2 regions of the Ferrimonas pelagia genome follow, and region 1 is predicted to be linked to the other one. Evidence: riboswitches for the same ligand, from Rfam matches in the RefSeq annotation. Region 1 holds a riboswitch; the other holds the start of a gene.
What was found. A riboswitch is a leader RNA that binds a small molecule or an ion and turns the genes downstream of it on or off. The one in region 1 is predicted to bind thiamine pyrophosphate.
Positions count from the first base shown of each region.

Region 2: linked by a shared signal. The riboswitch ahead of ABEA08_RS05735 (TonB-dependent receptor) and the one ahead of thiC (phosphomethylpyrimidine synthase ThiC) in region 1 are both predicted to bind thiamine pyrophosphate.

Region 1 covers NZ_BAABJZ010000101.1:88,973-103,872, forward strand. Annotated here, with positions in the region: gene ABEA08_RS18600 (hypothetical protein) at 1-181, shown strand, start outside; gene ABEA08_RS18605 (c-type cytochrome) at 522-2,000, shown strand; gene ABEA08_RS18610 (cytochrome c oxidase subunit I) at 1,997-3,778, shown strand; gene ABEA08_RS18615 (cytochrome c oxidase subunit 3) at 3,775-4,452, shown strand; gene ABEA08_RS18620 (heme-copper oxidase subunit III family protein) at 4,485-5,180, shown strand; gene ABEA08_RS18625 (cytochrome C oxidase subunit IV family protein) at 5,192-5,512, shown strand; gene ABEA08_RS18630 (hypothetical protein) at 5,984-6,538, opposite strand; gene ABEA08_RS18635 (pyrimidine 5'-nucleotidase) at 6,665-7,318, opposite strand; gene ABEA08_RS18640 (prolipoprotein diacylglyceryl transferase) at 7,538-8,263, shown strand; TPP riboswitch at 8,339-8,459, shown strand; gene thiC (phosphomethylpyrimidine synthase ThiC) at 8,566-10,566, shown strand; gene thiE (thiamine phosphate synthase) at 10,563-12,224, shown strand; gene ABEA08_RS18655 (HesA/MoeB/ThiF family protein) at 12,217-12,993, shown strand; gene thiS (sulfur carrier protein ThiS) at 12,990-13,187, shown strand; gene ABEA08_RS18665 (thiazole synthase) at 13,197-13,958, shown strand; gene thiH (2-iminoacetate synthase ThiH) at 13,966-14,900, shown strand, end outside.
Region 2 covers NZ_BAABJZ010000014.1:6,907-21,806, reverse strand. Annotated here, with positions in the region: gene ABEA08_RS05770 (methylated-DNA--[protein]-cysteine S-methyltransferase) at 1-430, opposite strand, end outside; gene ABEA08_RS05765 (Ada metal-binding domain-containing protein) at 427-1,866, opposite strand; gene ABEA08_RS05760 (HvfX family Cu-binding RiPP maturation protein) at 1,927-2,511, opposite strand; gene ABEA08_RS05755 (DUF6279 family lipoprotein) at 2,588-3,424, opposite strand; gene ABEA08_RS05750 (phosphotransferase) at 3,462-4,271, opposite strand; gene pnuC (nicotinamide riboside transporter PnuC) at 4,264-4,902, opposite strand; gene ABEA08_RS05740 (YkoF family thiamine/hydroxymethylpyrimidine-binding protein) at 4,886-5,146, opposite strand; gene ABEA08_RS05735 (TonB-dependent receptor) at 5,159-7,303, opposite strand; TPP riboswitch at 7,361-7,470, opposite strand; gene ABEA08_RS05730 (hypothetical protein) at 7,572-7,730, opposite strand; gene ABEA08_RS05725 (YcfL family putative periplasmic lipoprotein) at 7,965-8,351, opposite strand; gene ABEA08_RS05720 (PaaI family thioesterase) at 8,372-8,803, opposite strand; gene ABEA08_RS05715 (PaaI family thioesterase) at 8,804-9,298, opposite strand; gene hinT (purine nucleoside phosphoramidase) at 9,381-9,731, opposite strand; gene ABEA08_RS05705 (M61 family metallopeptidase) at 9,970-11,730, shown strand; gene ABEA08_RS05700 (hypothetical protein) at 11,810-11,989, shown strand; gene ABEA08_RS05695 (hypothetical protein) at 12,041-12,541, opposite strand; gene ABEA08_RS05690 (hypothetical protein) at 12,538-13,119, opposite strand; gene can (carbonate dehydratase) at 13,210-13,851, opposite strand; gene ABEA08_RS05680 (diguanylate cyclase) at 13,943-14,900, opposite strand, start outside.

The DNA of each region.
Region 1 (14,900 bases):
CGAAGTGTGGGGCGATGACGTTTATTACGCCTATCTGTCACCCCTAGATACCGCAGCCTTTATCTATGATGTGGCGATGCGTGGCAACTTCAAGTTGTGCGGCTACGACTTCAGTTTGCGTGGCAGTATGGACACCTTGCGGGCAGATCCCGCCTTCGCGCTCTACACCCGTCAGCGCTAACAACGGCAGCCCCATCAGCGCTGTACTGTCCACGCGACGCTCAGGTCCTGAGCGCCCATTCAGAACACCCCACAGCTAGATGGCTGTGACACAATTCGAAGCGATGATCGGATGATGTCGTCGTTTGATGAAGCTCCGTGGCTCTCTGAGTCACGGAGCTTTTTTATGGGCCCTGCGGCAACGCCTAATCGGGATAAATCCGGTCATTTGTTTGGCAGTTTTGCCCCGGTTCTCTATGTTTGTCTATTCATCGTCAATCCATGGCTTTGCCTGCGGTAACGGCAGGATGACCCTGAGGGACGGGCCCCGAGCGGACCCAAATTTGGGAGTATAACGGCCTATGACCATCGCCATCGTGCTGGTGCTGATCCTGCTTCTGTCCATCGCCTTTCATTTCTCCGGGCCCTGGGTATTGCCAGAGCTCGCCTCCAATTGGTCGGATATTGATCTCACCATCGGGATCACCTTAGTGGTGACCGGACTGGTGTTTATCGCGGTGATCCTGTTTACCGCCTATGCGGTATTTCGCTTTCGCTACCGGGCGGATCGCACCGCGGACTATGAGCCTGAAAACAAAAAGCTGGAGTTGTGGTTAACCGGGTTAACCACAGTGGGGATCGTGGCGATGTTGGCGCCGGGCCTGGCGGTCTACTCTGACATCGTGACCGTGCCTGACGACGCTATGGAGATCGAGGTGTTGGCCAAGCAGTGGAGCTGGGCGTTTCGCTATGCTGGCGAAGACGGTGAGCTTGGCCGTTCTGACATCAATCTGATCAACCAAACTAATCCCTTTGGGCTCGATCCCAAGGATCCCGCCGCGCAGGATGATCGCCTGGTCAACGCCAATGAGTTTCGGCTGCCGTTGGATCAACCGGTCAATGTCAATTTGCGCTCGATTGACGTGCTGCACGACTTCTACATTCCCCAGATCCGCAACAAGATGGATGCGGTGCCTGGGATCGTCTCCTCGCTTTGGTTTACACCGACCAAGATCGGCCGGTTTGAGATCCTCTGTGCCGAGTATTGTGGTGTCGGCCATTACAACATGCGGGGTGCATTGTACGTCGCCAACACCGAGGCGTTTACGGATTGGCTAGAGCAGCAGCCGACCTTTGCGGCGTCGCAAGCGGCGTCGAATGACAGCGCGCTCAGTCCAGCGGCACAGCGCGGCGAGATCCTATCGGTTGAGCAGGGCTGTCTGGCCTGCCACGGCTTTGACACCAGTCCACTGGGACCAAGCTGGCTGGGCTTATATGGGCGCACTGAAGAGATGGACGATGGCAGTGAGGTGCTGGTTGATGACGTGTATCTTGCGGTCGCCATTCGCGAGCCGGCAGCTCAGATAGTGGACGGTTATGGCAACGTGATGCCCCCCTATGAGCTGAGTGATGAGCAGATCAGCGAGATCATCGCCTACATCAAAGAAGCGGGGGGGATCAGCCCGGCATTGAGCTCCCAGTGGGATGAGCCTGAGCCGCCTCCTCAGGCTGAGCTTGAGCCAGCCCCAACGCCATCCCCCGGTCCAGCGGCGCCGTTAGATGGGGCGACGTTGGCTTCGGCCAAAGGGTGTCGGGCCTGCCACAGCACGGCGCAGCAAACGATGATAGGTCCCGCTTGGGGCGGACTTGCTGGCAGCACGCGTACCTTGGAGGGTGGTGGATCGGTGATCGCCAATCGTCACTATCTGCGCCGCGCCATCGTCGCCCCGGCTGAACAAGTGGTTGCTGGGTATCCGCCGGTGATGCCGGCTGTGCCATTGACGGATGAGGAGATCGAGGCCTTGGTGCAATATCTGATCGATCTGGGAGAGCAGCCATGAGCAGTCTGGATATCGAAGCAAACCGGAACAACGAGCCCGGCGATCGCAGCGAAACCGAACCGCATCAAGATCATCCGCCGCTGGGCTTCTGGCAAACCTATGTGTTCAGCCAAGATCATAAGACCATCGCGGTACAGTACACGCTAACGGCCATCGCGGTTGGCTTAGTCGCCTTGGTCCTATCGGGCGTGATGCGGTTGCAGTTAGGGTTTCCCGATAGCTTTGATCTGATCGATCCCAGCGAGTACTACCAAGCGGTGACCATGCACGGCATGATCATGGTGGTCTATCTGCTCACCGCGCTGTTTCTCGGTGGGTTCGGCAATTATCTGATCCCCCTGATGGTTGGGGCGCGGGATATGGTATTCCCGTTTCTTAACATGCTCAGCTACTGGTTCTACTTTCTCGCGGTGGTGGTGTTAATGGCGAGTTTCTTCGTCACCGGTGGCCCATCGGGGGCGGGCTGGACACTGTATCCGCCTCAGTCGATTTTGCCAGGGACACCTGGGGTGGATGGCGGCATCGTGCTGATGTTGGTCTCGCTGGCGATCTTCATCGTGGCGGCCACCATGGGTGGCCTGAACTACGTCACCACTGTGCTACAGGCGCGCACGCGCGGCATGACCTTGATGCGGATGCCCTTGTCGATCTGGGGGATCTTCACCGCAACGGTACTTGCATTACTGGCGTTCCCGGCGTTGTTTGTCTCAGCGGTGATGATGCTGTTCGATAAGTTGCTGGGCACCAGTTTCTTTATGCCGGAGATCATCTCTCTGGGTCAAAATCTGGACTACGGCGGGGGCAGTCCGGTGTTGTTCCAGCACCTGTTCTGGTTCTTTGGCCATCCCGAGGTGTATATCGTCGCGTTGCCCGCCTTTGGGATCGTGTCCGATCTCATCAGTATCCACGCCCGCAAAAACATCTTTGGTTATCGTCAGATGGTCTGGGCCATTGTCGGCATTGGCGGCTTGAGCTTTGTGGTGTGGGCGCACCATATGTACGTCTCTGGCATGAATCCCTATTTTGGCTTTTTCTTTGCCGCGTCGACCTTGATCATCGCCGTGCCGACCGCCATCAAGGTGTACAACTGGGTGTTGACGCTGTGGCGGGGCAACATTCGCTTGAACGTACCCATGCTGTTTTCATTGGCGTTTATCCTCACCTTTGTTTTCGGTGGCATGACGGGCTTGTTCTTAGGCAATGTGGTAGTGGATCTGCCGCTGTCCGACACCTACTTTGTGGTGGCGCACTTCCATATGGTGATGGGGGTGGCGCCTATCTTGGTGATCTTCGGCGCGATCTATCACTGGTATCCTAAGATCACCGGCCGGATGCTCAATGACATCATCGGCAAGCTGCACTTCTGGATCACCTTCCTTGGTACCTGGTCGATCTTCTTCACCATGCACTATCTGGGCGTGCTGGGCGTGCCACGGCGCTACTACGCCTACGACAATTACGACTTTATCCCACCGGAAGCGGTGACCCTCAACGCCTTTATCACGGTGTTGGCCTTGATCGTCGGGATCGCCCAACTGCTGTTCCTGTTTAACTTGGGCTGGAGCTATTTCCGTGGCAAGGCCTCAGGGCCGAACCCGTGGCAAGCCACCAGCCTGGAGTGGTCAACCCCCCAGACGCCGCCAGGGCATGGCAACTGGGGCCCGACTCTACCTGTGGTGCACCGCTGGGCGTACGACTACAGCGTGCCGGGGGCAGAGCAGGACTTTGTGATGCAAACCAGCGACTGGCAGGCACCCACGCAGGAGGACTCGGCATGAAGGCGGTACAGACCCTGGCGCAAAAGCCGTGGCAAGCGGGCGTGGTCGATGCGCCGCCCTCGGCATTCAATCGGTTTGATGCAATGCGCACCGGCCTGAAGTTTATGATCGCGGTGATCACCTCCATGTTCATGCTCTTTATGGTGGCAATGGTGATGCGGAGCCAGTTGGGCGACTGGCAACCGCTGACTGAGCAGCCCTGGCAGCCGCTGTTTGAGACCAGCAGGATCTGGCAAAACACTTGGTGGTTGTTGGCCAGCAGCCTGTTGATGCAAGGGGCGTATTGGAGCTGCACGCGCGGCGCGCTGTTAGCCCGAGGCCTGTTGCTGGCGGGCGCATTCACTGCGGTGGCGTTTCTGTTTGGTCAATATCAACTTTGGCAAGATTTTGTCGTGCGCGGGCTGGGCGTTCAAAGCTCAGTGGCGGTGAGTTTTTTCTATCTGCTAACCGGTCTGCACGCGCTGCATCTGTTGGTGGGGTTGTTGTTTTGGCCCCGCAGTGCGCGGGCGCTGTGGCACGGCCAACCTCAGGTGGCGCGTCAGCATCTCTCGCTGCTGTTGATGTACTGGCACTTCCTGATGCTGCTTTGGCTGGTGTTGTTTGCGCTGTTAACCAGCACGCCGGCGACCTATAAGGCGTTGGCGGCGTTGTGCGGTGTCGATGTGACCCCCTAAACGCATGATGGAGTCACCTAAGGAGACTCATTATGAGTGACATGAGTGACATGAGTGACATGAGTGACAAAGGCCCGGACAACGCCGGATGGTCCGGCGTGGTCGAAGATTGGTCGCATGATCGGGAGATCTTTAAGGTGTCCTGGGGCAAGGCGATGATGTGGATCTTCCTGCTCAGCGACACCTTCGTGTTTGGTACCTTCTTGGTGGGCTACATGACGGTGCGGATCTCCGCGGTCGAGGCATGGCCACTAACCTCGGAGGTGTTTGCTTTGACGGTGGCCGGCCATCACATACCGCTGCTGCTGATCGCCATCATGACCTTCATCCTGATCACCTCCAGCGGCACCATGGCGCTGGCGGTCAATTACGGCTACCGGCGTAACCGCAAAGTGGCCGCAAGGTTGATGCTGGTGACCGCCATCTTAGGCGCCAGCTTTGTCGGCATGCAGGCGATCGAGTGGACCAAGTTAATCGAGGAAGGGGTGCGCCCCTGGGCCAACCCGATGGGGGCCTCACAGTTTGGCTCGGCGTTTTTTATGATCACCGGCTTTCACGGCCTACACGTGACGATCGGCGTTTTGATGCTGCTGATCTACGCCCGTAAGGTGGCGCGGGGTGACTATGAAAAGCGGGGGGATTACGGCATCGTCGAGATCGTCGGTCTGTACTGGCACTTTGTCGATCTGGTCTGGGTGTTTATCTTCGCGTTCTTTTACCTTTGGTAAGGAGGGTTGTTATGGCACAGGCACAACAACACCCGCTTGGGATCTACTTTAAGATCTGGACGCTGCTGTTTGTCCTGAGCGCCATGTCCTATATGGTGGATTACATGCAGGTGCAAGGCGCGCTGCGCTGGAGCCTGATCCTGATCTTTATGGTGCTCAAAGCGGGATTGATCCTCGCGGTGTTCATGCACATGATGTGGGAGCGGTTGGCGCTGATCTACGCGATCGTATTGCCGCCACTGGTGATATTGGTGCTGGTGATGATGATGGCCCTGGAAGGGGAATACACCTTTTTAAACCGGTTGGCGCATTTTGTCAGCGGGGCGAGCTGAAGCGACGGCACGCGAATGAAGCTCCCAGCATGGGGGCTTTTTTAGGCTGTGTCTGAGTTAACTGTTGGTCTATTTTTTGTTTTTTATCTCAACCTGCCGTATCGACCTCACCCACTAAGTCGCGTTGGCGACGGCAAGCCATCTTTGTGAAGGCATGGGGGGCGAGCCCCTCTGCACTCCCCTTACCGCTGCGTTTCGCTGTCCCCTCGCTTATGGTGCGCTTCAACAGACACGCTGTAAGTCGCCATTTTTCAACGACAAAAGCGGCCAGCCGCTTTCAAAAAGGGCTCCGTCCAGCTCCCGGTCTGCCTCCACGCACCAACGCTCGGCGCTGCACTAGGCGGCCTAAATGCCGTGTTAACCTCGAACTTCACCGTAGAGCTTCAACAATTACTTAAGACACAGCCCTTTTTTATTATCGGGATGGTGAGGGCAGCACGATGAGTTGTGTTTTGGGGGGAGGCGAGGGTGTCAGTCAGAGCGGCGGCGCTTGACCCACCAGTGTTGAATGCGAACCGTGGTTGGCCAGGCGCCTTCGCTGGTTCCCTGTTCGCTGAGCATCGGGTGTTGCGCCATGATGCTCAGCAGGGCGGCCACTTGCTGAGGCTCGACGTCGATAAGCAGCAGGTGCTGACCGCGCTCGATGTCTTTGTGGAAGCGTCCAAGCGCGTGATGGGGCGACTGCAGGCCGATCAATCCGCCCTCCCAGGTGCAAAACCCCAACACCATCAGCGCCAACATGCCAAACGGCAGCCAACTGCCGATCGCTTCTGGCCAGCCCGCGTAGGCCACGCCGATCAACACCGCGATGGCAAGTAATAGTCCGAGGGCCAAGCCACGCCAGAGATAGTGGGGCAGATCGTACAACCAAAATTCGGACAGGGGCAGTAAGCGGAAGCGGGCAGCCAGACTGGGTTTCTGGCTGAGGACGTGGATCTGAGCCGGAGACAAGCCCGAGCGTTCGAGCTGGCGCTCGATCAGCTCCAGCTCCCAAAGGCTGTTGCTTAAGTAATAGTGCCGTACCATACGAATACCCCGTTCCGGTATTTGCAATGAGTGCACAAGCTCCAACTTCCGGTGTTAACCGACTAACCCACTCAGGAATAAATTCCATTGAGTATAACCCAATCAGGCCAAGTCGTAGGCGGGGCGCTACGCTTTGAGCTGGTTCAGTGAGCTGACAAAATCGGCCAGTTGTTCGGTGCGGTAGCACGCCTGGTGTTCGTCGAGATCGTCGCGATTGACCAGAACGGTGCGCATGCCCATTTGCTGTGCCGTGGTCAGGTTGGACGGCTGATCGTCGAACATCACGGCGTTACGGGACTCAAAACCGAAGTGATCGCAGATGGTTTGATAGGCGTGCGGGTGCGGCTTCATCTTGTAATCGGTCTGCTCAACGCTGAACACGCCATCAAAGCAGTGCGCCAGACCCAGGTGCTCGAGCAGGCGCTCGGCGTACGGCCGGGGCGAATTGGTAAAGACAAAGCGTTGCTTGCCGTTATCCAGCAGCGCTTGAGCCAGGGAAGGGGCCTGCGCGACGTGGGTCAGATCCACATTGTGGGCGTAGAAGGAGAGGGCATCGAGATCGATCTGCGGGTGATGCAACTGCATCCCACGCAGGGTGCCACCGTATTTCAGGTAGTATTTGGTGCACAGCGCATCGGCATCCTGTGGTGACAATTGCAGCGCATCGGAGATGTAATCTCGAAAACGCAGGATGATCTGCTCGATGATCTGGCTTTCAGGGCGATAGAGGGTGTTGTCGAGATCAAACAGGTAGATGTCGCGTTCTAGCAATGGGGTCACAGGTCAAACTCCGGTACGGCGGGCGGAGAAGGATATCAGTGCCCCCGCAGTGGCGCAAACCAGGTGCGACAACCGATGGACTTGGCTCACGCTCTGTCGCGTCTGCCTTGGCGCGCGCTATTGATAACGGCCTGATCCTGTTGATTATCTTTGTTGCGGAACTTTGCTTACGCCAATAAGGACAAAGCAAGGCATGCCAACAAAGGAATGGATGGCCAGATGCATAAGCGTGTTCAGCTGAGATCACTGTTCTTGGCGCTCCTAGGCCATATCGTGCTGCTCTGGGCCATCAGCCAATGGCGCACTGAGATCCCGCTGGCGCGTCCCGATGTTCCAGCGTTAGAGAGTTACCTTTATCTCCCACCGGCCGCGGGAGTAGAGCAGGCGAAAGCGCTACCGCTCACGTCTGACGCGGTTGAGCGGTTGGCGCCCGCGCCCGCTAACAATGAGGCAGATGAGGCGCCGGTTGTCCCCGATGAGCGTGGGGAGCGCATGGCGCGGCCAAGGCCACAGGAACCCCAGCGGATGAATGCGGAGCGCCCGGCAGCGGCTGAGTCGGCGCGGCCGGCTCAATCAACGGCGACCAGTCAACCGGCGCAAACGCAACGCGCGCGCGGTCCGATCCCCTCCCCACAGCAATTGGCACGCGGCTACCTCTCCGCTCAGCCCTTTGTTCGGCCAAAGCGCGGGCCGATCGACCGGGCTCCACTGACGAGCGCCGAGCGCGCCGCCTTGATCGATCCCCATGGCTCCAATCGCGCCATCGAATGGCAGCAGCGGCTCGCCAACGGCAACCGCTTGAGCCAAGTCAAAGGCAACTGTTCTGAAGTGGGCGACGATCCGTTGGACAAGGCGCAAAATGGCTATCAGGTTTGGGTGCCGTCGAGTGGCTGCGCGTTACGTCAGCGCCAGGCCGCTCTGCGCGACTATTGGCCCAAGCGCTGATGTTACGGCCGCGTCATTTTTGTTGCGTCGATAGCGGCGCTATTGTGATGGGACGGACTTGTTGTCTATACTGCCCGGGTCTTGTCGGAGTGCCTAAATGCCTGATTATCAGTGCTGCAGGCTGAGATCGCGAAAGCGGGATCCGTGGAACCTGAACCGGCTAATACCGGCGTAGGAAAACAAGCAACGCCCCCGAACTCAGTGTGAGATCGGACTCCATCCCCACTCGGGGGCGCAGAATTTGTTCGCCAACAGGCTCACGTCCGACAGGCAATTTCCCAATGGATTATCCGGAGATTGTTATGTCGAGCACCGAAACACCGCAGGCCATTGCCCCTGCACGTAAGCATGGCCGCGTAAACCCAAGAGAGGTGCGCGCCGAGGCCCAGCAATACCTGGACAACCTCAAAGGCCACCCCTTTCCCAATTCTGAAAAATTGTACCTGACTGGCTCTCGCGATGATCTTCGCGTCGGCATGCGGGAAATTCACCTGGCGCCCTCCGTGATAGGCGGCGATAAAGACAATCCCATCACCCGGGATAACGAGTCCATTCCCGTGTATGACACCGCCGGCCCCTACAGCGACGCGGCCAGCGAGCTGGATGTGCGCAAGGGCCTGCCGCCCCTGCGCCGTGACTGGGTGCTGGAGCGGGATGATACCGAGGAACTGCCGGGCGTCAGCTCCCACTTTACCCAGCAGCGTCTGGCCGATGGCGGCTTCGATCACCTGCGTTTCGACCACCTGCCCAAGCCCCGCCGGGCCAAGCCGGGTAACAACGTTTCCCAACTGCACTACGCCCGCGCCGGTATTGTTACCCCGGAGATGGAGTACGTCGCCATTCGGGAAAACCTGGGGCGGGATCGGGTGCGCAATGAGATCCTGAAAAAGGCCCATCCGGGGCAAAACTTCGGGGCCAACCTGCCCGAGGCCATCACGCCGGAATTTGTCCGCGACGAGATCGCCCGGGGCCGAGCCATTATTCCGGCCAATATCAACCACCCGGAAGCGGAGCCGATGATCATCGGCCGTAATTTCCTGGTGAAGGTCAACGCCAACATCGGCAACTCCTCCGTCAGCTCCTCCATCGAAGAGGAAGTGGAGAAGCTGGTGTGGTCCTGCCGCTGGGGCGCCGATACCGTGATGGATTTGTCCACCGGCCGGCATATCCACGAGACCCGCGAGTGGATCATCCGTAACTCGCCGGTGCCCATCGGTACCGTGCCCATCTACCAGGCGCTGGAGAAGGTCAACGGCGTCGCCGAAGATCTCACCTGGGAAGTGTTCCGCGACACCCTGATCGAGCAGGCCGAGCAGGGGGTGGATTACTTCACCATCCACGCCGGTGTGCTGCTGCGTTATGTGCCCATGACCGCCAACCGGGTGGTGGGCATGGTGTCCCGTGGTGGCTCCATCATGGCCAAGTGGTGCTTGTTCCACCACAAGGAAAACTTCCTCTATGAGCACTTCGAGGAGATCTGTCAGATCTGCGCCCAGTACGATGTCTCCCTGTCGCTGGGCGATGGCATGCGTCCCGGCGGCATTGTTGACGCCAACGATCGCGCCCAGTTCGCCGAGCTGGAGACCCTGGGTGAGTTGACCAAGGTGGCCTGGCAGTACGATGTGCAAACCATCATCGAAGGCCCGGGCCATGTGCCGATGCACCTGGTGAAGATCAACATGGAGAAGCAGCTTGCCGACTGCATGGAAGCGCCGTTTTATACCCTAGGGCCGCAGATCACCGATGTGGCACCGGGTTACGATCACTTCACTTCCGGCATTGGCGCGGCGATGATCGGCTGGTATGGCTGCGCCATGCTCTGTTATGTGACGCCCAAGGAGCACCTGGGCTTGCCGGACAAGCAAGACGTGAAAGAGGGCCTGATCGCCTATAAGATCGCCGCCCACGCCGCCGACGTGGCCAAGGGCCATCCGGGTGCGCAGATCCGCGATAACGCCCTCTCTCTGGCCCGCTTCGAATTCCGCTGGGACGATCAGTTCAACCTGTCGCTGGATCCGGAAACCGCCAAGGCCTATCACGACGCGACCCTGCCGCAAGAAAGCGCCAAGGTGGCCCACTTCTGCTCCATGTGTGGTCCTAAGTTCTGCTCGATGAAGATCACCCAGGAGGTACGCGATTATGCTGCGGCCAATCCTGAGTGTTTGATCGAGGTGGAGGACGTCACCGACGGCCCTGCCAGCGAGCGGGTGGCCGAAGCCGGCATGGCTGCCAAGGCCAAGGAGTTCCGTGACAGCGGCGCCCAGCTCTACGCCGAGGTGAGCAGCACGGAGGAGGGCGTATGAGCCAAGTAGCAACGGCAAAGCGGCCCATTGTCTGGACCATCGCCGGCTCCGACTCCGGCGGCGGCGCCGGCATTCAGGCTGACTTGCTCACGATCCAGGATCTGGGTGGTCACGGCTGCAGCGTGATCACCGCCTTGACCGCGCAAAGCTCGGTGGCGGTGGATCACGTCGAGCCCGTCTCGGATATCGGCTTTATTGCCCAGCTCGATACCCTGTGGGCCGATCTGAAACCCAGCGCGATCAAGATCGGCCTGCTGACCGGTCCGGCTCAGGCGACATTGCTGGCGGACTGGTTTGCCGCCGGCGCTGCACAAGGGCAAGGCGCGCTGCCGCCCATCGTGCTGGATCCCGTGCTCGTGGCCAGCTCCGGCGCCATGTTAAATACGGTGGAGGCGTCGGATCAATTTGACGCCCTGCTGCCTTATGTCGATCTGATCACCCCCAACGGCGATGAGCTGGCGGCACTGACCGGTGTGGTGATCGACTCGCCCGGGGCGGTGGTCCAGGCCTGTGAGCAGTTGTTAGCACGGGGTGCCCGCGCGGTGCTGGCCAAGGGCGGCCACCTGTTTGTCCAAGGCGAGCATCGCCACGGCGACAAGGACGCACCACGTTGTGTCGATCTGCTCTACAGCGCCGAGCGCAAGGCGCTGTTTGACGGCCCCCGCATTGCGACCCACAACACCCATGGTAGCGGTTGTACCCTGTCGTCGGCTTTGGCCACGGTGCTGGCTCAGGACTATGTGCTCGAAGATGCGCTGTGCGTGGTGCGGGCTTACCTGCATAACGGTCTGGTCGCGTCGCAGCAATACGGTGATGGGCCGGGCCCACTGGCCCGTACCGGCTGGCCGACGCAATTGGAAAGCTTTCCCCGCATTCCCTTGCCGGGCAGCGCTTTACGCCGGGCCTATGGGTTAGACGCTCCATTGCTGACCGATCGTGATGCCTACATACCTTCGGGGGGAACAGAGCAGAGCAACACCGCAATCCCATTCGCCGACTGCGATGTGGCGGCGTTGGGCGTTTATCCTGTTGTCGACAGTGTCGATTGGGTCGAGCAGCTGTTAACGCTGGGAGTGAAAACCCTGCAGCTGCGGATCAAGGACAAGTCGGCGGATGAGGTGGAGCAAGACATTGCCCGCGCCATCGCATTGGGTCATGCCTTCGAGGCGCGCCTCTTTATTAACGATTATTGGCAGTTGGCCATCAAGCACGGTGCCTACGGCGTGCATCTCGGGCAGGAGGACATGGCCGTGGCTGATCTGGCCGCCATCCAGCGCGCGGGCCTCAAGCTCGGTCTCTCCACACATGGCTATTATGAGATCCTGCGTGCCCACGCCCTGCAGCCCAGTTATATCGCCATGGGCCACATCTTCCCGACGCCGACTAAGGCCATGCCCTCGGCGCCCCAAGGCTTGGAACGACTCAGCAAGTATGTCGCCCTGGTCCAGCCCCACCGGCCGGCGGTGGCGATCGGCGGGATAGACATTCCCCGAGCGTTCGAGGTGGCCAAGAGTGGCGTCGGCAGCATCGCCGTGGTGCGGGCCGTGACCCAAGCGGACGATATCGGCGCCGCGCTGACGGCACTGCAGCAGGCCTTTGACTCGGCGCCAACCCTGCCGACCCAGACGCTGAGTCCGGAGTGTACGGCCCATGCTTAACGATGAAGCGTACCTGCGTTTCGGTCGCCAGCTCCTGCTGCCTGAATGGGGTGAGGCAGGACAGCAGCGTCTCGCCGACAAACGAGTGTTGGTGATCGGCCTGGGTGGATTGGGTTGCCCCGCGCTGCAGTATCTCGCCGGTGCTGGTATTGGCGCTGGCGAGCGTGGCGCGCTGGTGCTGATGGATGGCGATCGGATCTCCCTGTCCAATCTGCCCCGGCAGACGCTCTACCGCGCCGATCAGATCGGCCAGAGTAAGGCCCAGGCGGCCAAAGCCTGGGCCAAGCAGCACAATCCCGGGATCCGGGTGGAAGCGCTGGCCCAGATGGCCAGTGCCGAGGGGTTACCAAAGCGTCTAGCGGGGATCGATCTGGTACTCGACTGCACCGACAACCTCGCCAGTCGTCATGCCATCAATCGCGCCTGTGTTCGAGCGGGCGTGCCGCTGATCAGCGGCGCCGCCATCGGCTGGCAGGGCCAGCTGATGGTGATCGAGCCCGGCGCAGTCGACGCCCCCTGCTTTGCCTGCTTCAGCGATCCCGCCGATTCGGCCGACGCCGCATCCTGCCGCGAGGCGGGCGTGGTTGGGCCCGTGGTCGGCGCGGTCGGCACCCTGCAGGCCCTGATGGCACTGCGACTGTTGCTGGGGCTGCCGCCGGAGCACAAGCTGCACCGTTTCGACGGACTGACTGTTCACTGGCAGGCTTTCAAGCTAGCCAAAGCCGACGACTGCCCCTTGTGTGGCAGCGCTGCAGAGGAAAGAGTATGAATATCACCTTAAATCAGGAACGCAAAACCGTGGCGGCAGTCACCGTCGGCCAACTGCTGGTCGAGATGGGCCAGGACAAGCCCGGCGTGGCTGTGGCGCGCAATGGTGCCGTGGTACGCCGCACGGCCTGGGCCGACACGGCCATCGCCGAGGGCGACACCCTCGATATCTTTTCCGTGATCGCAGGAGGGTAGGGACGACGTATGTTAACCATCGCCGACAAAACCTTTGATTCCCGCCTGTTAACCGGCACCGGCAAGTTTGCCAGTAATGCCTTGATGCAGGAAACTATCGCCGCCTCCGGCTCCCGCTTGGTGACCCTGGCGCTGAAGCGGGTTGATCTCTCCGGTGCCCAGGGGGATATCTTCACGCCCCTCAACGCACTGGGGGTGGATCTGCTGCCCAATACTTCGGGGGCCAAGACCGCCGAGGAGGCGATCTACGCTGCCAACCTGGCCCGTGAAGCACTGGGGACCAACTGGCTAAAACTGGAGATCCACCCGGATCCGCGCTATCTGCTGCCGGATCCTATTGAAACCCTCAAGGCGGCCGAGGCCCTGTGCGCCGACGGCTTTGTGGTGTTGCCCTATTGCCATGCCGATCCCGTGTTATGTAAGCGGCTGGAGGAGGTGGGCTGTGCCGCAGTGATGCCGCTGGGCGCGCCGATCGGCTCCAATCAGGGACTCAAGACCGAAGCGTTCCTTAAGATCATCATCGAGCAGGCCAGCGTACCCGTGGTGGTGGATGCGGGCATTGGCGCGCCATCCCACGCCGCCTGGGCGATGGAGCTGGGGGCCGATGCCGTACTGGTGAATACCGCCATGGCCGTGGCGGGCGATCCCATCGCCATGGGCCGGGCCTTTAAACAGGCAGTCGCAGCGGGGCGCACCGCCTACGAGTCGGGCCTAGGTCAGGTGCTCACTCAGGCCGAGGCCTCCAGTCCCTTAACAGGCTTTTTGGGATGAACGAGAGATGAGTTTTTACGAGCTTTGGCAGCAACAGGATTGGGACGATCTGGCGCTGCGCATCAATAGTAAGACGGCCGCCGATGTTCAGCGCGCGCTGTCAAAGTCCAAGCGGGATTGGCAGGACTTCCTAGCGCTGATCTCCCCGGCCGCCGACGGTTTCTTGGAGTCGATGGCGTCGGCGTCTCAGCGGCTGACCCGGCAGCGGTTTGGCAACAATATCGGCCTCTATGTGCCGCTGTACCTGTCCAACCTCTGTGCCAATGAGTGCGACTATTGCGGCTTTACCATGAGTAACCGCATCAAGCGCCACACCCTGGATGAGAATGAGCTGCAAGCCGAATTGTCGGCCATCAAAGCCATGGGGTTCGACAACATCCTGTTGGTCACCGGCGAGCATGAGCGCAAGGTCGGCATGGCATATTTCCGCCGTATGTTGCCCAGGGTTAAAGCCCAGTTCACCTACCTGCAGATGGAGGTGCAGCCGCTGGAGACCGCGCAATATGCCGAGCTCAAAGCCTTGGGTCTCGACGCGGTCATGGTGTATCAGGAAACCTACCACCCGCGCACCTATGCCAAGCACCACTTGCGTGGCAATAAAACCGATTTTCGCTATCGGCTGGAAACCCCGGATCGGCTGGGTCAGGCAGGCGTCGATAAGATCGGCATTGGCGCCCTGTTGGGGCTCGCCAACTGGCGGGTTGAAGCGGCTATGGTGGCGCTCCATCTCGACTATCTGCAGCGCACCTATTGGCGCAGCCGTTATTCCGTCTCTTTTCCGCGCATTCGTCCCTGTGCCAGCGAGGGGCAGGGTGCGATGCCGGGGGAGCGGGATCCGGTTTCGCCGGTGGGCGAGCGACAACTGTTGCAGTTGATCGCCGCACTGCGGTTGTTTGGCCCGGAGATCGATCTCTCCCTGTCGACCCGAGAATCCGAACACTT
Region 2 (14,900 bases), on a different contig from region 1:
CCAAGCCGCCGGCATACCCCGTCAAGCTGCCATTGGCCCCGATCACCCGATGGCAGGGGATCACCACAGGCAACGGATTGCGTCCATTGGCGGCCCCTAAGGCACGCACCGCTTTAGGTCGGCCTATCGCCCGGGCGATCTCGCCATAACTGGCGGTTTTACCATAGGGAATGCCCTGCAGTGCCTGCCAGACTTCACATTGAAATGCGGTCCCCTGCGGCGCAAGCTTCAAGTCAAACTCACACCGCTGGCCGGCAAAGTACTCCGCCAGTTGCCGCTTGGCATCCTTGAACCCATCGGGGCAGTGCTGCCAATCCGGTTTTGCTGCCATCGGCAGTGCCCCGGCCTGCAACACGATGTGGCGCAGGCCCAGTTCGTCCCCGGCGATCAGGATCAAACCGATCGGGCTGTTGAACTCGCAATAATTCATGGTTTTCTCTGCTCTTGTTCTGTCATTGTTGATTGCCATAGCAAACTTGCAGCATAGCCACGCCACGGTGCCCATGGCTGCGCCCTTTGCGTCAGCGCCTTCGCATCCTGCGCCAGCCCCAACTGCCGTGCCGCCTTCAGCAGCACCATGTCATTCGCGGGAAAGCTGTCCGGATCGGCGCCGCTGCGCAGACACCAATAGGCAACGGTCCAAGGACCAATGCCTTTCACCTGTGCCAATTTTTGCGCGGTGGCCTGTGGATCCGGCCAGCCGTCCAGCGGCGTCTCCATCGCCATCTGCGCAGCCGCATGGAGCGTACGGACCCGCGCGCCGGGCATGCCGATCGCGGTGAGATCCATCCTTGCCAACGCCTCTGGCGTGGGCAGACCAAATCCGCCCATCGCTTCATGGCGCGTGACCAATCGTCCCAAAATCGTGATCGCACCGGCGACCGAGATCTGCTGGCCGACAATGGCGCGAAGCAAGGTCTCCCAACCATCCCAATAGGACGGCAGGCGCAGCCCGGGCCATTGCGCCGAGATAGCGCGCAGTATCGGCTCCTGATCCAGCGTCTGATGGATCTGCGTCAGATCCGCATCGAGATCCCACATCCGCCGAACCCGCTGTTGCAGCTCGGCATACCTCCCGGGCTCGATACCTTCCAGGGTCAGCAGCAGCGCATCCCCCTCGCCTTGCTGCACGGTAAAGGCTTGTTCCGGCCCGAGCCGGCGCCGGTAGATCCCATCCCGAACCTCCTCAAGGCCGTTGATCGCCCGATGGGCAAAAAACGGCAGCAGGGCCGAAAAATCCAACGGCGGACGATAACACAGACGCAACTGTATTGTGGCGGCAGGCATAGCGGCTCCCTGATCTTTACGAAAACGGCTCGGTGATAGCCGATAGGCCGCTGCAAACGCGTCGTTGAAACGGCGGATGCTGGAAAAACCCGCGGCATAGGCGATGTCGGTGATCGGCAATCGGGTGTCTGTGAGCAGCTGCTTGGCTTGCAGCAATCTGTGGGTCGACAGAGCCTGTAACGGTGAGACGCCAAGATGCTGCTGAAACAGTCGGCGCAGCTGGCGTTCACTTAAAAAACAGGCGTCCGCCAGCGCGACAACACCGGTGATCTGCTGGCTGCACAGCAGCGCCATCGCCCGCTGCAACTTGGGCTGATGCACCCGCCAATCGTGTGCTGGCGGCGCCAACTCCGGCCGGCACCGCAAACAGGGCCGCAGGCCCTGCAGCTCAGCCTGAGCGGCGCAGGAAAAATAACTGACGTTCTTCTCTAGCGGCGCTTTAACGCGGCAGATAGGCCGGCAATAGATCCCGGTGCTGCGGACACCGACCAGGAAGCGGCCATCAAAACGACTGTCCCGAGCCAACCGGGCGGCACGGCATTGCTCTGCAGATAAGGTGAGGGGGATGTGTGATCTCATGCCGCCAGCATAACGCCGGCGGCAACAAGCCACTAGCCAATTTCGGCCATCTTTGTTGGCTCAATTACGGCTGAGAAAGTGATCTAGACTGGTGTACTTGCCGCCACCGAGGAAGTAGAGCGCCAGCAGCATGACAAAGTAGGTGGCACCAAACTCGATGCCATTATTCAAAATGACGAAGTTGCCCGAGCTGGTCAGCCAGTCGATGTTGCCGTTCTCCGCTAATATGGCTCGGCCACGCTCCAGCTTTTCTGCCGAGTCCAGCACCTGTTGATTGGCCAACCAGGAGCCGCTGTCCGCGATCGCCAGCCAACCATTTTCCCAATGCACCGCAAAGATCGCCACCAACATGGTCACCATCAGCGGAATGCTGACGAGGCGGGTCAGTAGGCCCAAGACCAACAAGCCACCGCCGATCAGCTCAGTGCCGGCGGCCAATCCCGCCATCAGTCCCGGCAACGGCAGGCCCAGTCCCCACTCGGGGTTGCCAAACCAGGCCACGGTGTCGGAGAAATGCGACAGTTTATTCCAGCCCGCCTGCATAAACACCGGCGCCAAATAGAGTCGAATAGCGAGCGGCGCTATGCCTTCCAGCGTTTGAGTCGAGGAGAAAACGCGTTGCCAAAGCGCAATGATTGCCTGCATGTGATTGATCCCTTGTGGTCAGTTCCTAGCTAAGACCGGAACACTGCAGCGGCCATTTCGTCTTGGTTAAAAATAGCTAAGGTTGCGCCAAGTAGATAAAGTCGGCGCGCAATTTCCCCAACTCTTTGTTCAAGCGACGCTGCTGCTTCGAACTCATGCTTTGGTGGATCGCAGCGAAGCCCTGCGACAGTTGCCGCCGATTCTGCTCGATGAGCGTCAGGTATTGCGCCGACTTGAGTTGATCCGGCTCCACCATCAACAGCCGCAATTCTCGCTCAAGCGCCGCGCCATCGCTGCGTTGATACAGCGCCAGGGAAAAGCGTTCAAACCAGACATCACGATAACTGAGCCAGAGCGCTAACGTGCTGTGGCGATTGTGATTGTAGTCGTGGATGATCGCCTTTTGCTGCTTGCTCAAGCGCCCTATCTTTTTGCGGATGGACTGCTCCATCGACTTGTTGGACTTGGCGATCCGCTGCTCCAGCGTCAGCTCGGCATACTCTTCACGCAGCTCGGCTTCGTCTTTGGCCATGTTAGCCAGTGCTTCGTCGATCTGCGCATCGGAAAAGGATTGGATAAAGGGGATAAGCGCGGGGATCAAGTGTTCAAACAGCCGATCCCAATGGCCATTGCTGCGGTCAAAGTGGCCCTGAATTTGGGCGGCTTGTAATGGTTCGGCGACGTCGCTCTGTAAGGCTTCGATGTGCTGGACATACCGGGGCAGCTCATTCGCTTTATGCCAGGCCAGCGCCTGCTCGATCATCTCATCGAGTTGGCGCTCCTGCGCCCGACTCAGGCTGACGTAGTCGTCCAGCTCCCAAGGGATCAACCAGTCCAGCCAGTTATACACAAATCGTGTCGAACAGGCCGACAGTATGAACACCCCCAGCAGAACCCCTATCCAACGTCTCACGCTTCTCTCCCGATGCAGTCAACATCCACGGCCAAAACTAGCCCATCAGCGTTGCCATCGCCTGAGGGATCCAGCTTTGCGTATCGATACCCTGTAGGCCCATCTGCGCCGCCCAACAAACGGTCATCAACGCCTGCAGTTTCTGCGCAGCCTGCCAGGCAGCCCGCTCGGTGGGATCTGGCGACAGGCCGTTCGCCCGCAGATAGTCTCGCCACAAAACGGGACGTTCTGCGATCGGCAGAGCCTCTTGCGCCACCGCTAAGTCCATCAATGGATGGCCACAGCCAGCATATTCGAAGTCCACCGCCCGCCATTGGCCTTGATGGTGCAGAATATTGCCCGGATGCAGATCGTGATGACAGAATCCCCAAGGCAAGGCACTCGCCTGCAGTGCCTCCTCCCATACCGGTATGAGTGCGGTAAACGCATGAAGTTCCGGATCGGACACGCCCTTAAGATACGTGCGGATCCGTCCGCCGTAATCAAACCGTGGGCTTAGCATCGGCAACCGGTGCAGCGCCAAGATCAGAGCAAGCAGCGGCTCGACGCTGAGCGAGGTTGGCGACTCACCGCCATACTCGCTCAGGCAGAATCGATGATCCTCGCTCCAATACAACAGCTTAGGCGCCAGTCCCGCTTTGGATCCCGCCAGCCAAGCCTGGTGCTCACGTGCACGCTCAACCGCAAAGTCGTTCGCCTGGGTATGCAGCCGCAGCACCAGCGTCATTGCGTCGTGCTCCACTCGGTACAGGCGGTTGCTGCTGGCACCGGCGATGGCTGTAAACCGCCAGGGCCGCTCAGAGAATCCAGCCTGACACAGCAGCGCCGTTAACTGCTTATCACGCAAGCGACGGCGCGCCCATCATGCGTTGCTGCTGGTGCAGCTTTTGCCACTTGAGGTAACCGACGACCGCCATGCCGATGTACAGCACGTACAGACCCGAACTGAGTGCAAAGCCCTTTTGCAGATACAGATAGATGGAAGCGCTGTTGATGACGATCCAGTACAGCCAATTCTCCACCACTTTGTTCACCACCATGTAGGTCGTGACGATGGCAAAGCAGGTCGTTTGCGCGTCCAGATAAGCCAGATCGGCTTGAGTGTAGGTATCCATCACGAAGCCCAATGCCAGCGCGACCGAGGCCGTCGAGGCGATGATCCACAGGTGGCGCTGCCGCGACCAACGGATCAGGGGGACACCCTCGCCCTCGCCACCGCCAAAGCGCCACTGCCAAAAGCCGTAACCGGCCATCGCCAGGTAGAACAAGTTCAGCGCCGACTCCATCAACAGCGAAACATGCCAAAACAGCGCGGTGAAGATGATCGTGCTGATCGCCGCCGCGACCCAACACCACAGGCTTTGTCGCATCGCCAGCCAGAGGTAAGCGACGGCCAATGCCACCGCCACCGCTTCCCAGCCGGTTAACGCGTGGGCATCGGCCCACACGTTGCCAATAAACTCACTCAGTGTGGTCAAGGTTGACCCCACCCGGAATGAATTTGCAGACAAATACCCCTTTGCCCCACTGGCTGTGTGCGGCCTTCATCTCGACCGCCAGCAGCGCCATCACCTCGTCGTAGTCGCCGCCCAACTGGGTGCTCATGCCGTTGGTCAGGCGTTTAATGTTCGGGTAGCTGTCCAAACGGTCAATGAACCATTTGATCATCTCTAAATAGTTGTCCTGCAAAGGGTACAGGCTGATCTCAACCGATAACTGCATAGCTTATAGTCCTTACATAAAGTGGTAGTTGAAGGTGATCCCCACTTGCCGGGGATCGCCATAGCGTACGTATTGTTTCGCTGCCCAGTCTTGATCCGGCTCGTTGCCAAAGAAGAAGCCGCGAGTGCCGTATTTCTCATCGGTCAGGTTACGCCCCCACAGATACAGCGCCCAACTCTGCGCTTCATAGCCCAGCTTGGCGTTGAGCAGAGTGTAGGCCTCGGATCGGCTGTCATTGCTGTCGGAATAGTAGAACGCATCCTTGCCATTGAGATTCAGATTGGCAAACCAGCCCTGCGCATTGCGGTAAGTCCCGCCAAGGGCGTATTGGAAGTTGGGCGCGTGGGCCAATTCACGACCGGACAGATCCGTCTCGCTACCGTCCGCTTCGGTAACGCTGTACGCCTTATAACGGGCTTTAAGCAGACCCAGACTGGAATACAGCTCCAGTTGGCGATTCAGTTGCCAATTGAGCGCCCACTCTAAGCCGTAGCTGTCGCTGCTACCGGCGTTATTGGTGTACAAAAAGAAGCGCTGCGGGTTGTCCGGATCCTGCAAGGAGGCTTCCACCTGCTGATCCTGACGGTCCATAAAGAACACGGACAGATCCGAGCGCACAGCCCCATCAAACCATCGGCTCTTCAGGCCGAGTTCATAGTTGTACAGGGTTTCTGCGGAAAATTCGCTGTGCGGCTTAAGCACGTCCGGCAGGCCCATATTAAAACCACCCGCCTTATAACCCCGAGCGATCCGTACGTAGGCATTGTGCGCGTCGCTGAGCGCATAGCCGGCGGACAGGTGCCCACCCCACATGTTTTCTGTGGGCTCAAACGCCTCGCCACTGTCATCGCGATAATCGGCCACCCGGCGTTCAATGCGGGCGCCCGCCGACAGGCTCCAGCGCCCCAGCTCAGTGTCCAGCTGGCCAAAGAGCGCCATGTTCTTCGAGCGATAGTCGCTGATCAGAAACTGATCATCAAAGCCGTTGTAGTAGCTTTTCAGATCGTTGTGCTCTTCCAGTTGATTAAAATAAACGCCCACTAACCAGTCGGTGGAATCCGCCCAGAGGCGCCCGGCCTCGCCGGAAGAGAGCCGCACTTCCTGAGAAACGGTGTCGCGCTTAGCGGCTTTGTCCCAATAGTAATCATACTGACAAGGGGCCTGACCGATCTCATTCCAATCGTCGTCATACTCAGTGCACTCCAGCCCACCCCAGTAGTCGGCATTCGACCAATCGCCGTCGTAGGCATGTTGGGCATGGGTGTTGCTCCAACTGGTGATGGATTGCAGATCCACCGCATCACTGATGGCCCAACTTAGATCCAGCGCCAAGCCATTGGTACGCTGACTGTCCACGCCCGGCTCATCGGTATCGGTTTCAAAGCCGTTATTGTCCAACGTCCAAACATCGTAGCCGTTGTCGAGATCCGCATGCAGGAAGGTCAGATCCGCGCTAAAGTCGTCGACCGGCTGCCAGCGCAACTTGGCCCGCAGCGTCAATTCGTCCCGTTTATTGGTGTCATCCCGGCCCAAGTAGCTGTTGTGGCGAAAGCCATCCTGCTGGTGACTTTGCAATGCAATCCGATACAGCAAGGTGGCGTCCTGATCCGCCGCGCCCGACACATAGCCCGAGTAAGTCTGCTGGTTGTCTTCAGCAAACGTCAGCTCGGTGCCCGCTTCAAACTGCTCGGTCGGATCCTGACTTTTTACATAGATCAAACCGGCCAGCGCATTGGCGCCATATTGCGTCCCCTGAGGACCGCGCAACACTTCCACCTGCTGCACGTCATACAGGCTGGCGGCCATGCCGATCCCGGACAGATCAATATTATCCACGATAAAGCCGACTGAACTGTTCGGCGCGCCTCGATACTCCTCCTGCTCACCCACGCCACGAATTTGGAAGTAGCGGGGACGGGAGCTGCCGCCGGACCAGTTAAGGTTGGCGATGCGGCCCAAGGCTTGCTCGAAGTGCTCACTGCCTTCGTCCTGCAACTCAGTGGCGGTCAACACAGTCGCAGAAGCGGGTAGGCGTTCCAGGCTGGACTGGCGCAGGTCGGCCGTCACAGTAATGGTTTCTATCGGATTGTCGCCTAGCTCATTCGCGAAGGCAGGCAAGGTGGCCATAATGGCCAAGGAGATCACTGTACGTCGCATGCTTTTATCTTTCTCGGTCTGGTAGCAAGGTACGATCGGACAGTTGGGGGGCGATAAAGGGGGCAAACACACCATTCCTACGCCGGCACTATCCGGATCAGGTTCGACGGGTTTCCCTAAGGATCTCAGTAAGTCACCAATGATGACCAACACCCCGTGGCGGGCGCAGTATAGCGAGAATAGTGTGACAAAGCACAAAAAACGGGGCCATTCTTTCGAATGGCCCCGTTCTGGAATTCTGCTTGGTCAATTTAGCGGCAATTGTGGATTACTTTTCCCAAAGGCGAGGAGCATTCTCCAACTGCACATATTCATGGCCGATGAACACCCACAAGGCCACACCGGCAGTCATCATCATGGATACAACGGTCGCCATCATCGGGGTAGAAAACAGCGCAGGGGAGATCTCAAGTACCAGCTCAGTCATCAATTCAGCTCCAAATCGGATTGCGGCTGCCCGAGCCAACAATTCGTCCATGAGGGCTGTAAAATCAAACCCTCTCGCTCTCTGATCAGATCAGAGCAGAGCGAAAACGACTGGGTTTGCATTCACTGGCGGGCAATTGTACGCATTCTTGCTAAAAAGAAAGCGGCCAGGATCACAATCCCAGCCGCCTTACTTCCATTACCGCCTATCATTAAACCTTTGTTCAGCCAGCCCTTACTCCTTGGTTGCGCGCCGGACGTAGATCTCAAAATCGGTTGCATATGGGCTGTTCGAGGTGGCCGTCACGGGACGGCGTTCACCACCGTGCAGATTCAGCGGTCGCCAGCTAGTGCTGTCGGCCTCCACCACCATTCCATCGCTGTCGAAGAAGGTAAACTTGTATTGCAGGTAACGATCCGTGCTGACCCGTGAGATCAACACGGCAGAGCCTTGCAAAAAGTCGCCCACTCGGCGCTTTTGCACCTGCTCAATGCTGACTTCCCGCGCAACACTGCTCGAGTCTATCCGCAGATTGGGCTGGTCTGAGCGGGCTGCCACACCCGCGGTAATGGAGCTGCACCCACTGAGCAATAGCAGGCTAACTAAAACAAATATCCTCATAACCTTTCCCTTCTTGGTCCCTACTCAATTAAAAAATGGGCCCGCGCCGTTGCGATCGGTTGCTTTCGATTGGTTTGCCAACTGCTGATACTGACATTGGCAACACGGCGCCCTTGACGGGTGATCTTACATTCACAATAGGCCTCCCGCGCATATCCTGCCCGCAAATAATCGATAGAAAAATCGACTATTTTCGGGACTTGCGTGGTGTGCATCATCACCATGAGCTGAACGATCGCCGCCATCTCCATAAAGCCGGCGATCACCCCACCGTGCAGCGCCGGCAGCATCGGGTTACCCATGTTTTCGGCCTTCGGTGGCAAACGAAAAACCAACTCATCACCAAAACGCTCGCAGTCCATACCAATAAACTGGGCGTAGGGAACCAGCTCCAACAGCGCCGCATAATCATGATTGCCCGCAGCGTCATTGAGCTGTTGCTTAAAATCCATCTAACCTCCCTCCAATGCACGGCGAAAGTCATCGGTCATCAGATCAGAGCCGATCCGCATAAACGAACCGACCGCCTGTGCGATGGGCTCATCCATCGAATGTTGATAAGCGATCGCACGTGTAAACGCCACCGCCGACGTCAACTTATAGCACTCAGCAAACCCATAGACCGGCAGGCCCGGCTCCGCCGGTTTCATGTAATCCACCCGCAGATCCAGTGTGGGGCTAAGCTCTATCTCACCGCTGTGCTGCCGAATGGCACAGAGCACCGCCGCACCAGAGCCGGTATCCATTAAGGTGGTGATCACCCCACCGTGGATCACCCCGCTGTCGGGATAACCCACGATCCGCGAATGGTACGGCAACTCCAATAAGACGTGGTGCTCGCTGGCCTCCAACGTCTTGATCCCAAGCACTCGGCACTGCGCCAACAAATCAACAAATCGTTGGGCAAATCCTGTCAGTGGAAAAAATCCCCGGTTATCCGGCTTCATTCTGGCTTCCCTTTCCCTTACTCGCTCACCGCTCTGACCTCACGGCAGCGGTGATCTTACCGCTCCACCGCAGATCGCATTCTCACACCGACAGCATCGGCCCCAGCGGCTTACCACCCAACAAATGCATGTGGATGTGGAAGACCTCCTGACCCCCATGTTGGTTGCAGTTCATGATGAGACGGTAGCCATCCTCATCGATACCCGCTTGCTTGGCCAACTTCGCGGCTACGGTGATCATACGACCCAGCGCCGGCTCGTCCGACTCGGTGACATCATTGACCGTTGCCACCAAGTGATTTGGAATGATCAGCACGTGCTGTGGTGCCCGGGGACTGATGTCCCGAAACGCCGTCACCAACTCATCTTGATAAACAATATCTGCTGGGATCTCACGTCGAATAATCTTAGAAAAAATAGTCTCTTCAGCCATTTTGGGCTCCATACAACAACTTAGATGGTAAATGTGCCTCCGAGTATACGAGGCTTGCCCCTCGGACAACAATGCTTGACCGTCTCTCGCGATCGCTAATATTACCCACGAAAAAGCAGCACGCCTCCCTATCGGCCAGGTCGCTATCCCCCCCCCCAGCACAACGTTTATAGCTGACAAGCTCACAACACCCAGCCTACAATCATCACCTAATAATTCAGCCAGAGACACGACGTCCATGATCCTGTACCAGATCCAACCGAGCGATCCCCATGCCCACCTCTATTCCGTCACCCTCAGCCTAGACAGTGCCCAGATCTCCCAGCGCTTCTGCCTGCCGGCCTGGTTGCCCGGCAGCTACATGATCCGCGACTTTGCCCGCCACCTCATTGGCCTGCGCGCCGAGGATGGCCAGGGCAACGCCGTTGCGCTGGAGCAGATCGACAAGCAGACCTGGCAGGCGGCAAACAGTGGCGCAGAATTGGTGCTGCACTACCAAGTCTATGCATGGGATCTGTCAGTGCGGGGCGCACATCTGGATCAGACCCATGGCTTTTTTAACGGCAGCAGCACCTTCCTTTCGGTCGTTGGCCAAGAGGAGTGCGCGGTCCAACTTGAGATCCTGCGACCGCAGGGAGAGGCGTACCGAACCTGGCGTGTCGCCACCGCGATGCAAGAAGCGGGTGCCGAGCGCCATCAATTTGGTCGCTACCAAGCACAGAGCTACGATGAGCTGATCGATCATCCGGTCGAAATGGGCGACTTTACCTTGGCCGAATTTGACGCCGCCGGTGTCCCGCACGAGTTGATCCTGACCGGCCGCCATCTGGCCGATACCGCACGGATCTGCGCCGATCTGAAGAAGATCTGCGAAGCACAGATCGCGCTCTTTGGCGGCAAGGCCCCCTACGATCGTTACCTGTTTATGACGCAAGTCGTCGGCGCGGGATTTGGCGGATTGGAGCATCGCGCCTCAACGGCGTTGGTTTGTGGTCGCGGCGATCTGCCCTCCGTCACCGAGCGCAAAATGAGCGAAGGCTATCGCACCTTCCTCTCTCTGTGCAGCCATGAATACTTCCACAACTGGAACATCAAACGGATCAAACCGGCTCAATTTGTCCCCTACCAACTGAGCGAAGAGAGCTATACTCGCCAACTCTGGGCCTATGAAGGGATCACCTCCTACTACGACGACCTGTTCGTCTACCGGGCCGGCTGCGTCGACAAAGCCACCTACCTGGACATGCTGGCCCAAGGCATGACCCGGGTTACCCGTGGCAGCGGCCGATTGAAGCAATCCTTACGCGATTCCAGCTTCAATGCCTGGACCAAGTTCTATAAACAGGACGAAAACGCGCAAAATGCCATCGTCAGCTACTACACCAAAGGCGCGATGTTCGCCTTGATGCTGGATCTGACCCTGCGCAGTGAAACCCAAGGCAAGCACTCACTCGACTGTGTGATGCAGCGACTGTGGCAACGCTTTGGCCAACCGGGGATCGGCACCGAAGAGCACAGCCATCAACAGATCGTCGAAGAACTGCTTGGCCGAGATGCCAGTGCGCTGTTTGCCTACTTGGACAACACTGAGGATCTGCCCTTGCCCAGCCTCCTCGCCGAGCTCGGGATCAACATGACGCTGCGGGCTAGTCATAACAACAATGACAAAGGAGGACGCAGCGACAAGCAGGCCCACACCGGCCTCGGCGCACGCTACAAACCCGCGGCATTGGGGGTTGAGATCGTGACTGTGACCCAAGGTGGTACAGCCCATCAGGCGGGCCTCGCGGCGGGCGACCGGCTGATCGCCGTCGACCAGCTGCAGATCGGCAACGATCTGGATACCCGACTGGAACGCTACGGGCCGCATCAACGTTTGGCCGCCCATTGGTTCCGTCGGGACGAATTGATGCAAGGGACGCTTGCACTCCTACCGGCCCCGAAGGATACTGTGGTTATTGAAGAAGTGGACAGTGAAAAAAGTCAGTTGTGGCTTTGATACGCCGATCTCCGTTGCGTTTTCACCGGATTTAAAGCGGTTCACTTAACGGCAGCGAGGAGCACGGAGGTACCTTTGTATGGCAAAATTCGATTCAAAACTGGCAAGTCTGCTGCATCAGCAGTTTGAGGATGCGGAAAGCATCGCGGAGTTACGAGAACGACTGCGTGATGTGGAAGAAGAGTTGCATTCGGTGTTTGCCGACGAGCTGTCGCGTTTTGTGACGGACAGCGAGCCCAGCGTGAACCACGACTCCTAAGCGATTTTTGTACGATCCCTGCTTCGGCAGGGATCGTTTTATGCGTTGGACTCACGGTGAGATCGCTCGGTAGGTTGCGCTGTGGCCTTTGACCCACTCGCCCTGCTTAAGATAATACGCCTGTTGATGCATCACATCGTCGCCTTCCAGGATGATCTCGGCGCGAACTTGGGTGATCCCCTCCTCCGATCCCGTCACGTCCTCATAAGAGGTGAAGTTTCGACCCGCAAACTTAACGGTGCCTCGAGTATAAAACCCCGCCGTAGTGAAATAGAAAAACTCCAACATTTCTCGTTCTTTATTCCACACGATAAACGTCTCGCCCTCGTACACCCCGTCATCTAAGGTATGCCGGATCCGCACAGCCTGATCTTGCAAGGCCATCTCCCAAGTCGAGATATCCACCATAGGTTCATCGCGATCGGCCACCGTCAACTCACCACGCCAAGTCTTTCCTACGTATGGTGCAAACGGCGCAAACGGTGGAGCCAACTCCGCTCGGAGCGTGGCAGGGAACAGGCATAAAACACACCAGAGCCAAAGTCGGATCATAACCGGGTCTTCCCTTCTGAACGCCGAGGCAGCGCCAACTGCGTTTTGCAACGCTGCTGGGGTGCAACTGCATGCACCGCCGTGATGGTGATCTGCGACGGCACACGGCGCCGAATATCGTCCTGCCAATGACCGGTCAGAGCGACCCAAACCGCGCGGCGCCAGCCTAAGCGTTTGCTGTCATGACGCAGCAACAGTGCCCTATCCGCCTCGGACAAAGCGTACTCCAACCCAGTCATACAATCTCTGAAAATAAGCGCGTCATCGCGCAATGACACATAGCCTTCGAAGTACAGCTTAGGAGGAAGATGAGAGCGGCGCGCCGCCAATGTGTGCCACTGTGGATCCTGCTCCAGAGGCCAGGCCATATGCGCTTGCCCGTGAGGATGGATAAGCGTCAGGCTATTGCCTTGAATAAACCAACGGCCCGCTTCACTGGGCAACGGCGCAGACCGCTCCATCAGAAAAGCGCCGTTGGCAAACAGCACCAACTCGGCCTTATGTGTCTGCTTTGTCGTCTCGAACTGGGCGAAGATCGCCGAAGTGGGCGCCGCGAAAACGCCAACTCCCTGACCCATTAACCAACATATGAGTATGATCCGCGACGCCATCCGTGCCCCCTACCGCTTCCCTACCCTTAAAAGTAGAGCCTTTGGGGCCATTTGGCATCAATCCAACGCGAGGATGGCCTTTTGCGCCGTCGCAGCCACAGGAGTGTTATCGTCGATCCGCATCGACAGATCCCGCAAGAGACCGTCAGCAACGTCGTAGATCCAACCATGAACCGTCAGCTCCTGGCCCCGCTCCCAAGCATCCTGCACTATGGTGGTTTGGCAGGTATTGATCACCTGAGCGATCACATTGAGCTCACACAAGCGGCGAAAGCCGGTCTCAGGATCAAGCTGGTCAACCGCTTCTTTATGGGATTCGTAAACATCGCGCACATGACGGATCCAGTTGCTCGCCAGCCCAACCTTCTGATTAGTCAATGCCGCCTTGACGCCGCCACAGCCATAATGACCGACCACCATAATGTGACGCACTTTCAGGTGATCCACCGCATACTGGATCACCGAGAGGGCATTGAGATCAGAGTGCACCACCACATTGGCAACATTGCGGTGAACGAAGATCTCGCCCGGGGCCAGATCGATGATCTGGTTGGCCGGAACTCGGCTGTCGGAGCACCCGATCCACAAATACTCCGGCGTCTGCTGCTGCGCCAACTCAGTGAAAAACTCCGGATGTTGCTCCCGGATCCCATCAGCCCAGGCTTGATTACGGGCAAACAGATGTTCAATCTTCGCCATGATTCTCACTTTTTGTTATCGATTTGAGAGGGAGTTTACCCTGTTTCCTCTCAAAGAGTGGTCAGTGTTGCTCGTCGGAAAAACAGTTTGACTAAATACCACTCAACTCAAAGGTGCAATCTTGAATACATAAGCTGTCACGCCCCTCCGATTTGGCCTGATAAAGCAATTTATCCGCCGCATTTAACCAATCTTTCGGCTCATCACTAAAGTGACCAGACGCCACAATGGCGCCAATACTGATGGTCACCAAAAGATCGAGCCCCTGCTCGGTTGTCGTTAATGGGGTTGCTGCCACCTTAAGCCGCAACGCATCTAATTGCTCGCGCGCAGACGCATAAGGCAACTGCGGCAACAACAGCAAAAACTCTTCGCCGCCATAACGTACCAGCAGATCATTTTGACGGGAGAAATGCTCCCCGATCACCCTTACCAGCCCCTTTAGGCAATCATCGCCCACCAAGTGGCCATGACTGTCATTGATCGCCTTAAAGTGATCGATATCCAACAGGGCCAACACCAGCGGCGTGTGGCTGCGCAAACTGTATTGCCGGGCCGAATCGAAGGTTTGATTGAAATGGCGTCGATTGTAGGCACCGGTCAAACCATCCCGCAACGCCAGCCGCGCTAACTTCTTGTTTGCCAAAGCCAGCTCCTGCGTGCGGGCCGCCACCTGGCCCTCTAGCTCGTCCTGATGCTGCATGATGGCGTTGCGCTGGTGCGCTAGCTGATCGCGCAGCAGTAGGATCTCGGTGGCAGCCCCTCGAGGCAAAGCGCGCATCACTGTATGGCCATCACCGGTCTGGGCCACCTCCTTGGCCAACAGCTCCAGTGGCCAGGTGAGATAACGACTCAAACGCTGCGCTAAGAACACAGAGATCAACAATGCCAGCGACAACAAGCCCAATCCCCATAGAAACTGACGTTCTGCGCGCTGAGCAAAGGGACGATATGGGATAAGAATATACAGCTGCCAATCATTATCCAGCGTCACCGAGTGCTGAAAATAATCGGCAACCGGTGCGGCGGCGACGCCCAGGCTTAATAAG